2 regions of the Promicromonospora sp. NPDC050880 genome follow, and region 1 is predicted to be linked to the other one. Evidence: riboswitches for the same ligand, from Rfam matches in the RefSeq annotation. Region 1 holds a riboswitch; the other holds the start of a gene.
The links. A riboswitch is a leader RNA that binds a small molecule or an ion and turns the genes downstream of it on or off. The one in region 1 is predicted to bind cyclic di-AMP.
Positions count from the first base shown of each region.

Region 1 (6,827 bases):
CACCCGGGGCCGAGACACTCTTCAGGTCGAGCTTGATCGGGAGCTCCGAGTAGTAGGAGTGCACGCGGGCCGAGTCCGTGGCCCCGACGCAGAGTGCGACGCTGGTGAACGCGGGGTCGCTGCAGAGCGGGGTCGACGAGTTGCCGGCCGCCGCCACCGTGAGCGCACCCTGCTGGCGCGCGTACGCGATGGCGTCCCGCATCAGGGTGTCGACGCCCAGGATCGTCAGCAGCTGCCCGCCCGGCGCGGTGCCCAGCGAGAGGTTGATGACGTCGGCGCCGTGGTCCGCGGCCCAGCGGATGCCGTCCGCGATGTCCTGGGACGAGCCGGAACCCGCCTCGAGCACCTTGACCGGGAGGATCTTGGCGCCCGGCGCCACGCCGGCGACGCCGATCCCGTTGTTCGCCGCGGCGGCGACGATGCCCGCCACGTGCGTCCCGTGCTCGTCCCCGTCGTTCTTCCCGTCCGGTCCCCGGTAGTCCCCGTTCCCGCAGGGGCGGACGTCGGCGCAGCCGGTGAAGGTGGCGCCCGGCAGGAGCTGCCCGGCAAGGTCGGGCTGCCTGAGGTCGACCCCGGTGTCGACCACCGCCACCACCGCGCCCTTGCCGGTGGAGACGGGCCAGGCGGCCTCCGCGTTGATCTGGTCCAGGCCCCACTGCTTGTCCCGGAACGGGTCGTTGGTGGCGGCCTGCGCACCCGGCGCCACGGCGACCAGCGCCGCCACGGCCAGTGCCGCGGAGGTGGCGGCGCCGACGAGTGACTTCCTGTTCATGTATGCCCCCATTGTTCGCACAGGGACTGGTTTGCCCCCGAACTGGGGCAAACCTAGGGCCAGCAGACCGGGATAGAACAGGGCAGTTCGGGCACTGCGGGTGAAATTTACCCAATCGCAATCAGTAGCGGCCGGGACCGCCGCGGCGCCGACGTCAGGCCCAGGCCTCCGTGAGCTCGGCCTCGTCCGACGCCTCCCGGGACAGCCTCAGTGCCGCGACAGCCGCCCCCAGCAGCAGGGCGACCACCCAGGCGCCGAGCTGGTGCCCCTCGGAGTCGATCGCCGCCGGTGCGATCTCACGCCAGACGATGCGCACGGCCAGCAGCGGGTCCTCGGTCAGCGGCGAGCCCGGCCAGATGTTCTCCTGCACGGCCAGGAGGGCCGGCCCGGCCGCCTGCAGCACCCAGACGGCACCGGCGGTCGGCAGCCACCCCAGCAGCTCGATGGGACGGCTGTCCACGGCGAGGCCGAACGCGACTCCCAGCGCCACGGCCAGGATCCACCACGTGCCCACCGGCGACACCGGATGGCCCGGGACGAAGCCCCACACCCAGGCGTCGAGGAGCACCACCGGCAGCGCCAGGGCGAGGCCGCGCAGAGGGCCGGGACCGAGCCCTGCCAGCAGCCCCGCACCGAGGCCCACGACACCGGCCACGCCGGTGACGACGAGCATCCCGAGCGGTGCGGCGTCGTCGGGCAGGCCCTCGCGGGTGACGAGCCACCAGGAGGCGCTGCCCGCGGCCCCCATGGCGAGCAGGGTGCCGGCGATCGCGGCGCACGCACCCGCGCCGGCGGACGCCGGGACGCGGGCGGTGACGCCCGCGAGGAGCCCGCCCATCAGGGCCATGACGACCAGGCCGACCACGCCGTCGTCACCCTCGAACGGAAGCGGTAGAAAGCCGGCCGGCCCCGGCGCCACACCCTCGGCCAGGCCTGTGACCTGGTAGGAGACCTGCACGATCCACGGCAGGAAACCTCCGGCCCACCAGGCGAGTGCGCTGAGGGGAACGGCCCACCAGGCGGAGATCCGATGCTCGCTGTCGCCCATGCCGCCGAACCGTAGCGGATCTATGTGATGTCGGTCATAACGCAGGAAGACCGAAACGGCGTAAATCTGCGCCTTCGTTGGGTCAGACCGTAATGCGTAACCCGATCGTGACTTTTTCGGTGAACGTGTGTACTTTGACTTCTGCTCCACCGCATCGGTGGGGCCGTGAGCCGGGCGCCGAATCCTGTCACCGGCTCATGACCAGACGTCGAGACAGGAGCGGGGGACCCACTTCCGGGCGACAGCACCATCGTCGCCCTCGGGGTGAAGCCGGACGGAAACCCCCCAGTAGCCGTGCGGCCGGGTGTGCACTCCTCACCCGAATCCGACAGCTGACCTCGCAGGCGGTACAGGAGACCTTAGGTGACGAACTCCACCCGCGGCCGGCATCGTGACAGCCGGCCCGCTCAGACACCGCTGACCATCCTCGCTCGTACCGCCACCGAGAACGCCGGCACCGTTGCCCGCCGTGGCGCCATCGCCGCCGCCGCCGGCGGCGTCCTCATCTCGACCATCGCCACCACCGCGCACGCGGCGCCCGCGATGGACCTGAAGACGGACGTCAAGACGGCCAAGCTGAACTCGACCGACCTGCAGTCCCTCACCGCCGTGGCCAAGCAGGCCGTGGCCGCAGCCCCCACCGTGACCGTCCCGGCCGACGCGAAGATGCCGATCGAGATGGAAGCCCTGGGTGCCACGGGTGCCGACGGCGAGAAGGGCGAGGGCCCCGCCGTCGTCTCCGTCGACGCACCGGACCCGATCCCGGTCGGCACGCAGGCCGTCAACATCGCCTTCAACTACCTGGGCATCACGTACGTCCTGGGCGGCGCCTCGCCGTCCGCGGGCTTCGACTGCTCGGGCCTCATCCAGTACGTGTACGCGCAGCTCGGCGTCTCGCTGCCGCACCAGTCCGGCGCGCTGCTCGGCTCCGGCTACCAGGTCACCTACCCGGAGCCCGGCGACATCGTCTGGACGCCCGGACACGTGGCCCTCTACGCGGGCGACGGCATGATCATCGAGGCCTGGGCCGCCGGCATGCCGGTCCGCTACACCGAGATGTGGCAGAACAGCCCGACCTTCATCCGCGTCGTCTGACGCTCCGCTCGTGAGGCGCCGCCTCCGTACCGGGTCCCCGCCCGGTGCCGGAGGCGGCGCCTCACGCGTTCCCGCACCGCCACACCGGCGGGCCGGCTCATCCGGGCCAGGCGCAGTGCTCCCCGACGAAGTCGTAGAAGGCGGAGCGCGCGGTGTCCGGCATCGGCACGTAGACCGTGCGCTGCGGGACGCCGTCGACGCTGGCCGACACGGGCAGGAACGTGCCGCGCTTGTCCTCGGCCACGGCGTGCACGTCGCAGCGCGCGGGGACGACGGCGAGCACGACGGCGCCGGACCGCTGCCCCGCCAGGTCACGTCCCACCCAGCCGGAGGCGCCGTCCGCCGGGTCAGGGTTGCTCATCAGGGTGGTGCCGGCGATCCGGTCGACGGTGACCGCGGGACCGCCGTCGACCGGCTCGATCCGGAGGGTGACCAGGGCGGTCAGCTCCCCGTCACGGGTCTCGACGCGCACCTCGTCGTCGACGGCGAGGCGCACGCCCGCCGCCACGGCGGCCACCGCGCAGTCCGCCTCGTGGTTGCGCGCCAGGTGGCCCACGGGGTCGCCCACGTCGTCGACGACGACCTCCGTGGGCGGTCCCGCGTCGTCCCCCTCGCCGAGGGCGAGCGTGATCGTGGCGGACGGCGCCCCGCTCACCGTGGGGGACGGCTCCGGTCGCGGTGAGCCGGCCGGGGCGGGCGTGCCCGCCGGCTCCGTGCAGCGTGCCTCGCCCAGCCCGACGTAGACGGCGCGCGTCGTCCCGGGACGCAGCACCAGCGTGCGCCCCTCCTTCGTGGGGTGGGACGGCCCGAAGCCGTCGGCACGCAACGCCCCGGACAGCAGCGTCAGGGTCTCGTCGGAGTCGTTGGTGACCTCGAGCCGGATCTCCCGGGTCGCGTACTGCTCACGTCCCTGCGCCACCGCGACGCGGAGGTGCCCGACCACGTCGTCGGGCACAGGGCCCCGGGTGGACGACGGCCCGGGGCCACCGGACGTGCATGCGACGGCGGCCGCGCCGATCAGCGTCGCCACGAGGACGACGGTGCCGGCGCGGCCGCGGTGCGTCGCGGTGCGGAGTCCCGCGATCAAGCGTTCTGACGCCGACCGAAGATCGCCTGGACGATCAGGATCACGATGATCGCGCCGATCACCGAGAACAGCCAGCTCTGCCACGACCAGAACGCGTCGAAGCTGATGTTGAAGATGAGCCCACCGAGCCAGCCGCCCAGCATGGCGCCGAGCACGCCGAGCAGCAGCGTGACCCAGAAACCGCCCGGCTGCTTGCCCGGGAGGATGATTCGGGCGATGACGCCCGCGATCAGGCCGAGGATGAGAAAGGCCCAGAAGCCCATGGCGTTTTCCTCCAGAGTGGTATGGCTTACGTGCGACTACCTCAGCACTGATCCCGCCGACTTGCCACCGGACCCGCCGAATCGGGTCTATATCGGGACATTACGCGCATCAGATCGTGATACGTCAGCGGCTATAGTTCGGCCGGGCACGCGGCGGGCAAGGCCGGGGCAGGGGGCTCCGGGCACACGAGGAGATGACGACGGATGAACCGGGAGATCGGCGCGCCGGCCGGGCGGCGGACCTGGCGGGACGCGCTTAGGGCGTTCCTCGAGCAGCGGTGGTTCACCCGGCTGGTGCTCGGCGTGATCCTGGCCAACGCCCTGGTGCTCGGCGCCGAGACGATGGTGACCGGCGCGGCGTTCGAGGTGCTGCGCGGGATCGACCACGCCATGCTCGCGTTCTTCGTGGTCGAGCTGGCGCTGCGGCTGGTCGCCACGGGACGGCGGTTCTTCCGTGACCCGTGGAACGTGTTCGACCTCGTCGTGGTCGGCGTCGCGCTGCTGCCGGCCACCGAGTCGCTGTCCGCGCTGCGTGCCCTGCGGGTGCTGCGCGTGCTGCGGGTGGTCACGGCCGTGCCGGCGCTGCGGCGCGTGGTCGACGGCATGCTGCGGGCGGTGCCGGGCATGGGCGCCGTCGGGGCGCTGCTCGTGCTGGTGATGTACGTGTCCGCCGTCATCGCGACCGGACTGTTCGGCGAGGCGGCGCCGGAGTACTTCGGCAACCTCTGGACCACGCTCTTCACCCTGTTCCAGGCCATGACCGGTGAGGCCTGGCCCGACATCGCACGCGTCGTGATGGAGACCCACCCGTCCGCGTGGATCTTCTTCGTGCTCTACATCCTGGTGGTCAGCTTCGCGGTGCTGAACCTCTTCATCGCCGTGATCGTCAACGGCATGGAGGAGATGTCGGAGGAGGAGCGCGAGGACGACCTGCAGAAGGACGAGCGCCTGGACGCCCTCGCGGCACAGAACCGCGAGATCCTCGCCGAGCTGCGCGCCGTCCGTGCGCGGCTCGGCGAGGACGGCGACGCCGCTACCCCCGCACCACGTTGACCAGGTGCGGCGGTCGCACCACGACCCGCCGCACCACCCGGCCCCCCAGGGCCCGGACCACGGCCGGCCGGCCCAGCACGGCCCGCTCCAGGTCCTCGGCCGTCACGTCGGCGGCCACGGTCAGCCGGTCGCGCACCCTCCCGTCCACCTGGACCACCGCCTCGACCTCGGACACCACCAGCAGCGCCGGGTCGACCTCCGGCCACGGCTGCGCCGCGACCGGCGTCGTGCGGCCCAGTCGTTCCCACAGCTCCTGCGCCGCGTGCGGCGCGAACAGGCTCAGCAGGACGGCGATCGCGGCGACCGCCTCGTCGCGCTCCGGCCCGGCGCCCGGACCCCGGCGCACCTGGCCCACCAGCTCCATCAGCCGCGCGACGGCGACGTTGAGCCGGCCTGCCTCGACCAGCTCGTCGACGTCCTGCACGGCGCGGTGCACGGCCCGTCGCAGGTGCGACGGCGCGGTCCCACGGGCGTCGACGGCGGCAGACGGGCCGGCGTCCGCCAGCCGCTGCACCCGGGCCAGGAACCTCCGCATCGCGTCGGGCGAGACGTCCGCCCAGTCGACGTCGTCCTCCGGCGGTCCGGCGAACAGGATCGCCAGCCGGACGGCGTCCACCCCGTACCGGTCCAGCTCGGCCGCCAGGTCCACGCCGTTGCCCAGCGACTTGCTCATCGCCCGGCCGTGGTTGATCACCTGCCCCTGGTTCAGCAGGCGGGCATACGGTTCGGGCGACGGCACCAGGCCCATGTCGTACAGGACCTTGGTGACGAACCGCGCGTACAGCAGGTGCATGGTGGCGTGCTCGACGCCGCCCACGTACAGCGCGGCGGGCATCCAGCGGGCGGCGTCCTCGGGACGGAACGGCCCGGCGTCGTACCCGGGCGACAGGTAGCGCAGGAAGTACCAGGACGAGTCCACGAACGTGTCCATGGTGTCGGTGTCCCGCTCGGCCGGGCCGCCGCAGCGCGGGCACGTGGTCCGTACCCAGTCCCGCGCGCCGGCCAGGGGCGAGACGTCCCCGGGCACCAGCTCGTCGCCCTCCAGGTGGGGCAGCTCGACGGGGAGCTGGTCGTCGGGCACCAGCACCTCGCCGCAGTCCGGGCAGTGCACCACCGGGACGGGCGCACCCCAGTAGCGCTGCCGTGAGACCAGCCAGTCGTGCAGACGGTAGGTCGGCCCGTCGGGACCGTGCTTCCGGCCGATCCAGTTCCGCTGCATGGTCAGCACGTGCGCGGGCCAGCCGCCCTCCAGCAGGCTCATGTCGTCCAGCAGGCGGTCCGCGTAGGCGGTGGTGCGGAAGAACCACTGCGTCAGGCTGCGCGCCACCACCGTGGCGCCGCAGCGCTCGCACATCCCGTCGACCACCTGCTCGTTGGCCAGGACCGTGCGGTCGCCCGGGCACCAGTTCACCTCCGCCTCGGCCCGATAGGCCAGGCCACGCTCGTACAGGCGGGCGAACAGCCACTGCGTCCACCGGTAGTACGCCGGCTCGTGCGTGTGCAGCCGCC
Region 1 is NZ_JBITFV010000003.1:336,549-343,375, reverse strand. It holds gene ACIBBF_RS08255 (S8 family serine peptidase) at 1-772, opposite strand, end outside; gene ACIBBF_RS08250 (hypothetical protein) at 927-1,820, opposite strand; cyclic di-AMP (ydaO/yuaA leader) riboswitch at 1,986-2,182, shown strand; gene ACIBBF_RS08245 (C40 family peptidase) at 2,184-2,915, shown strand; gene ACIBBF_RS08240 (hypothetical protein) at 3,013-3,945, opposite strand; gene ACIBBF_RS08235 (GlsB/YeaQ/YmgE family stress response membrane protein) at 3,999-4,265, opposite strand; gene ACIBBF_RS08230 (ion transporter) at 4,470-5,318, shown strand; gene ACIBBF_RS08225 (class I tRNA ligase family protein) at 5,299-6,827, opposite strand, start outside.

Region 2 (6,827 bases), on a different contig from region 1:
TTCACGAACCGCGCGGTCGGCGGGAGCAGGCCCAGCAGGCGGGCGTCGAGGATGTACCGGGTGGTGGGCAGGGCGGGCAGCAGCGAGACCAGCAGGTCGGTCTCGGCGAGCTGGGCCTCCAGACCGTCTGCTCCGACCACCGGGTACCCGGCGCGCTCACCGGCACGGGAGGCGACGCCGGTGACCTGGGCACCGAGCGCGGTCAGCAGCGGGGCGAGCCGCAGGGCGATCGAGCCGAAGCCCCAGATCGTCACCCGTGCCTCGTCGAGCGTGTACTCGCGGCCGGTGACCGGGTCGGCCTGGGCGAACGTGATCTCCTTGGCCCAGCGGTGCTCCTGCTGGGCGGCGAGCGAGACGTCGATGCGGCGCACGGTGGCCAGGATCAGGGCGAGGGCGTGCTCGGCCACGGTGTCGTCGTGCAGCGACTGGCCCGAGGAGACGACGACGTCGGGCGCGAACCCGGCTCGGAGCACGACGTCCGGCCCCGCGGTCAGGGTCTGCACCCAGCGCACGCGGGTGAGCCGGCGGGCGGCGTCGGCGACGACCTTCGGCGGGCTGGACCAGGTGACCAGCACGTCGGCGTCGGTGTGTTCCTCGGGGACCGGCTCGTTCATCGCGTAGGCGACCACGCTGTCGGGGCCGCCGGGCGCGAAGGAGGCTCCGCCGTCGGGCAGGCGGGACGGGAAGTCGAGGTCGAACGGTACGTCCGGTACGAGGATCTTCACGCCGGGGACGTTACCGGACGGGCGCGGGTGTGCACCCACGACGCGGAACGCCCGCCGGGCCGGGGGACCAGGCGGGCGTTCCGGGACCGGGAGGGTCAGCCCGTCACCCGGATGTAGACCGGGTTGTTCTGCCACATCTCCGTGTAGTGCACGGGGACGCCCTCCTGCTGGGCCTCGACCACCATGCCGTCGCCCGCGTAGAGGGAGACGTGGCCGGACGTCCAGACGATGTCACCGGGCTGCGCCTCGGCGGCGGAGACCTGGTAGCCCACGGTCGCCATCGAGCTCGAGCTGTGCGGGAGGTCGATCCCGAGCTGCGCGTAGACGTACTGGATGAGCCCGGAGCAGTCGAAGCCACTGGGGGAGGCTCCGCCCCACACGTAGGGCACGCCCACGTACTCGAGGGCCAGGTTGACGGCCTGCTGGCCCAGGTCGGCGGAGCTCTCCACGGCTGCTGCCGCAGCGGCCTCCGCCTCGGCCTCCACGGCTGCTGCCGCAGCGGCCTCCGCCTCGGCCTCCGCAGCGGCTGCGGCGGCGGCCGCTGCTTCCGCCGCGGCGGCGGCCTCGGCCTCGGCGCGGGCCTTGGCCTCCGCCTCGGCCTTGGCGCGTGCCTCGGCCTCGGCCTTCGCCTTCGCCTCGGCGATGCCTTCCTCGGTCTCGGCGTACGGGGTCACCGACACGCGGCCGCTCTCGGCCCAGAAGTCGGCGTTCTGCGTGACCTTGACCTTGGTGACCAGGTTCTCGGCCAGGCCGGCCGAGATCGTGGTGTCGACGGTGTTGCTGACCGGCGTGGCGTTCGCGAGCGTGGCCTGGGTGTGCGACTCGGCGGGCGCGGTGTGGGCGGTCTGGGTGAAGACCGAGGCCAGCATGCCGGAGGTGACGACCGCGATGGCGCCCGTGCGGGCGGCATTCTCGGCGGCGGTCTGGGTGAGTGCGGTGAAGGGGGTGAGAGCGGGGCCCTCGGCGCGGTGCCGACCCCGGCTGGCGGGACGGTCTGCCTGGTCGTCCGCCCAGTCGTGGGTGCGGTCGGTGAGTACGGTCACCAGTGATCTCCTCGGACGCCTACGAGGTGAGCTGTCGGGTTCGGATGGGGAGTTCGATCACCCGGCCTCGTACGAGGCTTCACCCCGAGGACACTCGCGTGCCCGGCTTACCTGGTTCCCCCGCCCCTGTCACGTCGTAGCTGCTCAGGTCCGGTGACAGGGCTCGGCGTCCGGACCTGGACCTCCCCGCTTCTGGAGAGGTGAGACCGACCGTACCGGGGTCCCTGGCAAATGTCACGATTAGGTCACATACCGTCCTGTGATGGAACTCTCTTGGCAATGAGTTCCGTGTCACCATGTCCGCCATGGTCGATCCCACCGCGTCCCCGCGCCTGCACTCCCGGTACGACGCCGTCGTCGTGGGCGGCGGGCACAACGGCCTCACCGCCGCGGCGTACGCCGCTCGCAGCGGACGGTCGGTGCTCGTCCTGGAGCGCGCCGACCACGTGGGCGGCGCCGCCGTCTCGGCCCGCCCCTTCGCGGGTGTCGACGCGCGCCTGTCGCGCTACTCCTACCTGGTCTCGCTGCTGCCGCGGCGCGTGGTCACCGAGCTCGGGCTGCCGGTCACGCTGCGGCGGCGGCGCTGGTCCTCCTACACGCCCGTGGCCGACGGCGGCCTCCTCGTCGATACGGGGGACGACGCCGCCACGCGGGCCTCGTTCCGGAGCCTGACCGGAGCCGACGCGGACTTCGAGGCGTGGGGCCGCTTCTACGCGACGACCGCCGAGGTCGCCCGCCGCCTCGCGCCGACGCTCACCGAACCCCTGCTCACACGCTCGGCCGTGCGGGACCTCGTGGTCGACGGCGTGGGCGAGGAGGCCTGGCGAGCCCTGTTCGAGGAGCCGCTCGGCGCGCTGCTGCGGCGCACCTTCGCCGACGACGTGGTCCGCGGCATCGCCGCCACCGACGGCCTCATCGGCACCTTCGCCGACATCGACGAGGCGTCCCTGCGCCAGAACCGGTGCTTCCTGTACCACGTGATCGGCAACGGGACCGGCGACTGGGACGTGCCGGTGGGCGGCATGGGCGCCGTCTCGGGCGCCCTGCGCGACGCCGCCGTGTCCGCCGGCGCCACGATCGTCACCTCGGCGACGGTCACCGCCGTCGACCCCGGGGCCACCGGCGTGGAGGTCACCTGGACCGGCGCCGACGGGCGCACCCGGGGCGTGACCGCCGGGCACCTGCTCGCCGGGTGTGCGCCGGCCGAGCTCGACCGGCTCCTGGCCGCTGCCGGCCGGGGCACGGCCGACGGGCGGGACGTGGCGGGGGCCACCACGTCCCCGGCGTACCCCGAGGGCGCGCAGCTCAAGGTGAACATGCTGCTCGACCGGCTGCCCCGCCTGCGCGACGGCGTGGACCCGGTCGCGGCGTTCAGCGGCACGCTGCACGTCAACGAGTCCCTCACCCAGCTCCAGACGGCGTACGCGCAGGCCGCCGCGGGCCGGGTGCCCGACCTGCCGCCGAGCGAGATCTACTGCCACACGCTGTCCGACCGGTCGATCCTCGGCCCGGACCTGGCCGCGACCGAGGCGCAGACCATCACGCTGTTCGGGCTGCACATGCCCGCCCGGCTCTTCCGCGCCGATCCCGACGGGGCCCGCGAGCGGGCCCTCGCGGCCACCCTCGCCTCGCTGAACTCGGTGCTGGCCGAACCGGTCGAGGACGTCCTGGCGCACGACGCCGACGGCGTGCCCTGCCTGGAGGTGCGCACCCCGGTGGACCTGGAGGGCGACGTCGGGCTGCCCGGCGGGCACATCTTCCACCGCGACCTGGCCTGGCCGTTCGCCGAGTCCGCCGACGACGCCGGGCGGTGGGGCGTCGAGACGGAGCACCGCCGGGTGCTGCTGGCGGGTGCGGGCGCCCGGCGCGGCGGCGGGGTGAGCGGCATCCCCGGCCGGGCGGCGGCGATGGCGCTGCTGGGCGACGGCTGAGGCCGTCCACGATGACGCCGCCTACGATGAGGCGTGCAGATCCGACGCGCCGTCCCGGCCGACTCACCCGCGGTCGCCCCGCTGCTCGGCCAGCTCGGGTACCCCACGACCGCCGCTGATCTCGACGCCCGGTTCGCGCGCGTGGCCGGGAGCCCGTACGACGCGGCCTGGGTGGCTGTGGAGGACCCGTCCGGTGCGGTGGCCGGGTTCGCCGCGGGCCACGTCCGCAGTCCGTTCGAGCTCGACGCGCCCGTGGCTGAGCTGACCGCCCTCGTGGTCGACGAGACACGGCGCGGCACCGGCGCCGGGCGGGCGCTCGTGGCGACCGTCGAGGACTGGGCGCTCGCCCACGGCTGTGTCCGGATCACGGTGTCCTCCGCGTTCCGGCGCGAGGGCGCGCACGCCTTCTACGAGCGGCTGGGGTACGAGCAGCGCGCGAAGAAGTTCGACAAGAGCTTGCCGGCTTCCTGATCCCCGGCGCACGACGCGCAGCACCAGGCACGGTGACCATGGGTCACCGCTCCTGCGCGGCCGCCCAGCCGTACGCCGGATCCGAGGCGAGCAGGTCCTCGTGGCGGCCCCGTGCGACGACGTCGGCCGGCCCCGGCACGCCTCCGCCCGCGCCGCGCCCCAGGAACAGCACCTCGTCCGCGACCGCCAGCGGGCTGAGCCGGTGGGTCGCCAGCAGCACCGCCCGGTCGGTCGCGCGGGCGTGCGCCGCGACCGCGCGGACCAGGGCGTCCGCCGTGTCGCCGTCCAGGTGCTCCGCCGGCTCGTCCACGAGCAGCACCCGGGCCGGCGCCAGGAGGGCACGCGCCACCAGGAGCCGCCGCCGCTCCCCACCCGACACCGCGGCCGCGTCCGTGCCGACCACCGTCTCCAGGCCCCGGGGGAGCGCCGCGAGCCACGCACCCAGCCCGACGGCGTCGAGCGCAGCGCGGGCCTCCTCGGGGGTCACGTCACCCCGCGCGACCCGCAGGTTCTCCAGCACGGTGGTGTCGAACAGGTGCCCGTCCTCGGCGACGAACAGGCCCGCGCCCGACCGTCCGCCGACCGCCCCGGCGACCGGCGGGACCAGACGTGCCGCCGTCATCAGGAGGGTCGTCTTGCCGACGCCGGACGGGCCGGCCAGCGCCACGACCGACCCCGGCTCCAGCGCGAGGGACACGCCGGCCACCGCGGCGCGCGGCAGCCCGTCCGCGCCGGGCCAGCCCGCGGCGACGTCGTCGAGCACGAGCAGCCGGCGGTCGTCGTCGTGGTCGGCGGGTGCGCCGGACGCGTCCGTGCCCACCTCCGTCCGTGACCCGCCGGCACCCGGGTCTGCCGGCAGCAGCGCGACCAGCCGGCCTGCTGCCGCACGCGACCGGTGCAGCTGGACCGCCGCGGCGGGCAGACCCGCCGTCGCCTCGAAGACGGCCAGCGGCGTCAGCACCACGACGGTCAGCGCCTCGGGCGACAGCGTCCCGGCCAGGGCCGCCGGGATGCCGAACGCCAGCGACGCGAGCACCGCCAGCCCCTGCGCCAGCGCCCCCAGCCCGGCGGCGAGCCCGGAGGTGCGGGCGCCGTCGTCCGACACGGCGGACAGGCGCGCGTCCGCGGCGTCCAGGTCGCGCAGCCGCGCGCCGAACCGGCCGGCGACGCGCAGCTGCGCCGACTGCTCCAGGAGCTCCAGGGCCAGCGCGGTCACCTCGCCGCGGGCCGCCGCACCCCGCACCTCGGTCCGGGCGGCCGCACGGGCCGCCAGCCACGGCGTCACGATCCCCGCGAGGACCAGGCACACCGCCAGCGCCGCCCCCGCGGCAGGCAGCAGCACACCCAGCAGCACCACGGAACCGAGCGACGTCACCACCGCGACCCCGGCCGGCACCAGCGCGCGCACCACGACGTCGCCCACGTCGTCGACGTCCTGGCCGATCCGTGCCAGCAGCTCGCCACGCCGCACCGTGACCGGGCGGTCGTCGGCGGCGAGCCGCGCGTACAGGTTGGCGCGCAGGGCGGCCATGCCCCGCAGGGCGACGTCGTGCGACGCGAGGCGCTCGCAGTAGCGCAGCACGCCACGTCCGATGCCGAAGGCCCGCACGGACACCACCGCCACCGAGAGCGTGAGCACCGGCGGCATCTGCGACGCGCGCGCCACGAGCCAGGCGGCGGCCGCGGCGAGCCCGATGGCGCAGCCCAGGGTGAGCACGCCGAGCGCGATCGCCGCGGCGACCTTGCCCGGGCGGATCTCCAGCAGCGGCAGGACGCGGCGCAGCGGATCGTTCCCCGCGCCCCGCAGCGGGGAGCCGGTGCGGGGCCGGTCGCGGGTCGCCGGAGCGTTCACGGTGTCCTCCCGTCGGTCGCCGGGCGCGCGGCGGGGACGGCCGTCGCCCGGTCCGCGGTCGGCTCCGCCGCCGCGTGCACGTCGATCACCTGGTCCGCCAGGGCCAGCAGCGACGCCCGGTGCGCGACGACGAGCACGGTCCGGCCGGCGTCCCGCCAGGCCCGCACCGTGTCGAGCACGGTCTGCTCCCCGCGGGCGTCGAGGTGCGCGGTCGGCTCGTCGAGGACCACCAGCGGCCGGTCGGCGGCGTCGTCGAGCAGCGCGGACGTGAGCGCGACGCGCTGCCGCTGGCCCACGGACAGTCCCACGCCACCGAGCCCGACCCGCGTGTCCCACCCCTCGGGCAGGGCGCCGACGACGGCGTCCAGCCCCGTCCGGCGCGCGGCGTCGGCGAGCACCCGGTCGTCGACGGGGTGGGGCAGGCCGTCCCGGACGACGTCGCGGAGCCGCCCCGGGGGGAGCGCCGGCCGCTGGGGCACCCAGGTGAGGCCGGACCACCACTCGTCGAGGTCGTCCGGGGGGAGGGCGGCGAGGTCGCGGAGCGCACCGTCGTCGTGCCCGTCCGGTACCACGCCGACCCGCCCGGCGTCGGGCGTGAGCAGGCCCAGGACGGCGAGCACCGCGGTCGACTTGCCCGACCCGCTCGGTCCGCGCAGGGCGACGACCCGGCCGCTGCCCGGCCGGCCGTCGCCCAGGGGGATCCGCGCCGACAGCCCGGCGGGCGCGACCACGCCGCGTCCGGGGGCCTGCACCGACACCCCGTCCAGCACCAGCGTGCCGCCCGCCGACCGGGAACGGCCTCGGG
Region 2 is NZ_JBITFV010000002.1:437,316-444,142, reverse strand. It holds gene ACIBBF_RS05860 (NAD(P)-dependent oxidoreductase) at 1-725, opposite strand, end outside; gene ACIBBF_RS05855 (C40 family peptidase) at 821-1,768, opposite strand; cyclic di-AMP (ydaO/yuaA leader) riboswitch at 1,769-1,947, opposite strand; gene ACIBBF_RS05850 (phytoene desaturase family protein) at 2,074-3,699, shown strand; gene ACIBBF_RS05845 (GNAT family N-acetyltransferase) at 3,733-4,170, shown strand; gene cydC (thiol reductant ABC exporter subunit CydC) at 4,214-6,022, opposite strand; gene cydD (thiol reductant ABC exporter subunit CydD) at 6,019-6,827, opposite strand, start outside.
Region 2: it holds a riboswitch for cyclic di-AMP, as region 1 does, so the genes downstream of both, ACIBBF_RS05855 (C40 family peptidase) here and ACIBBF_RS08245 (C40 family peptidase) in region 1, are expected to answer to the same signal.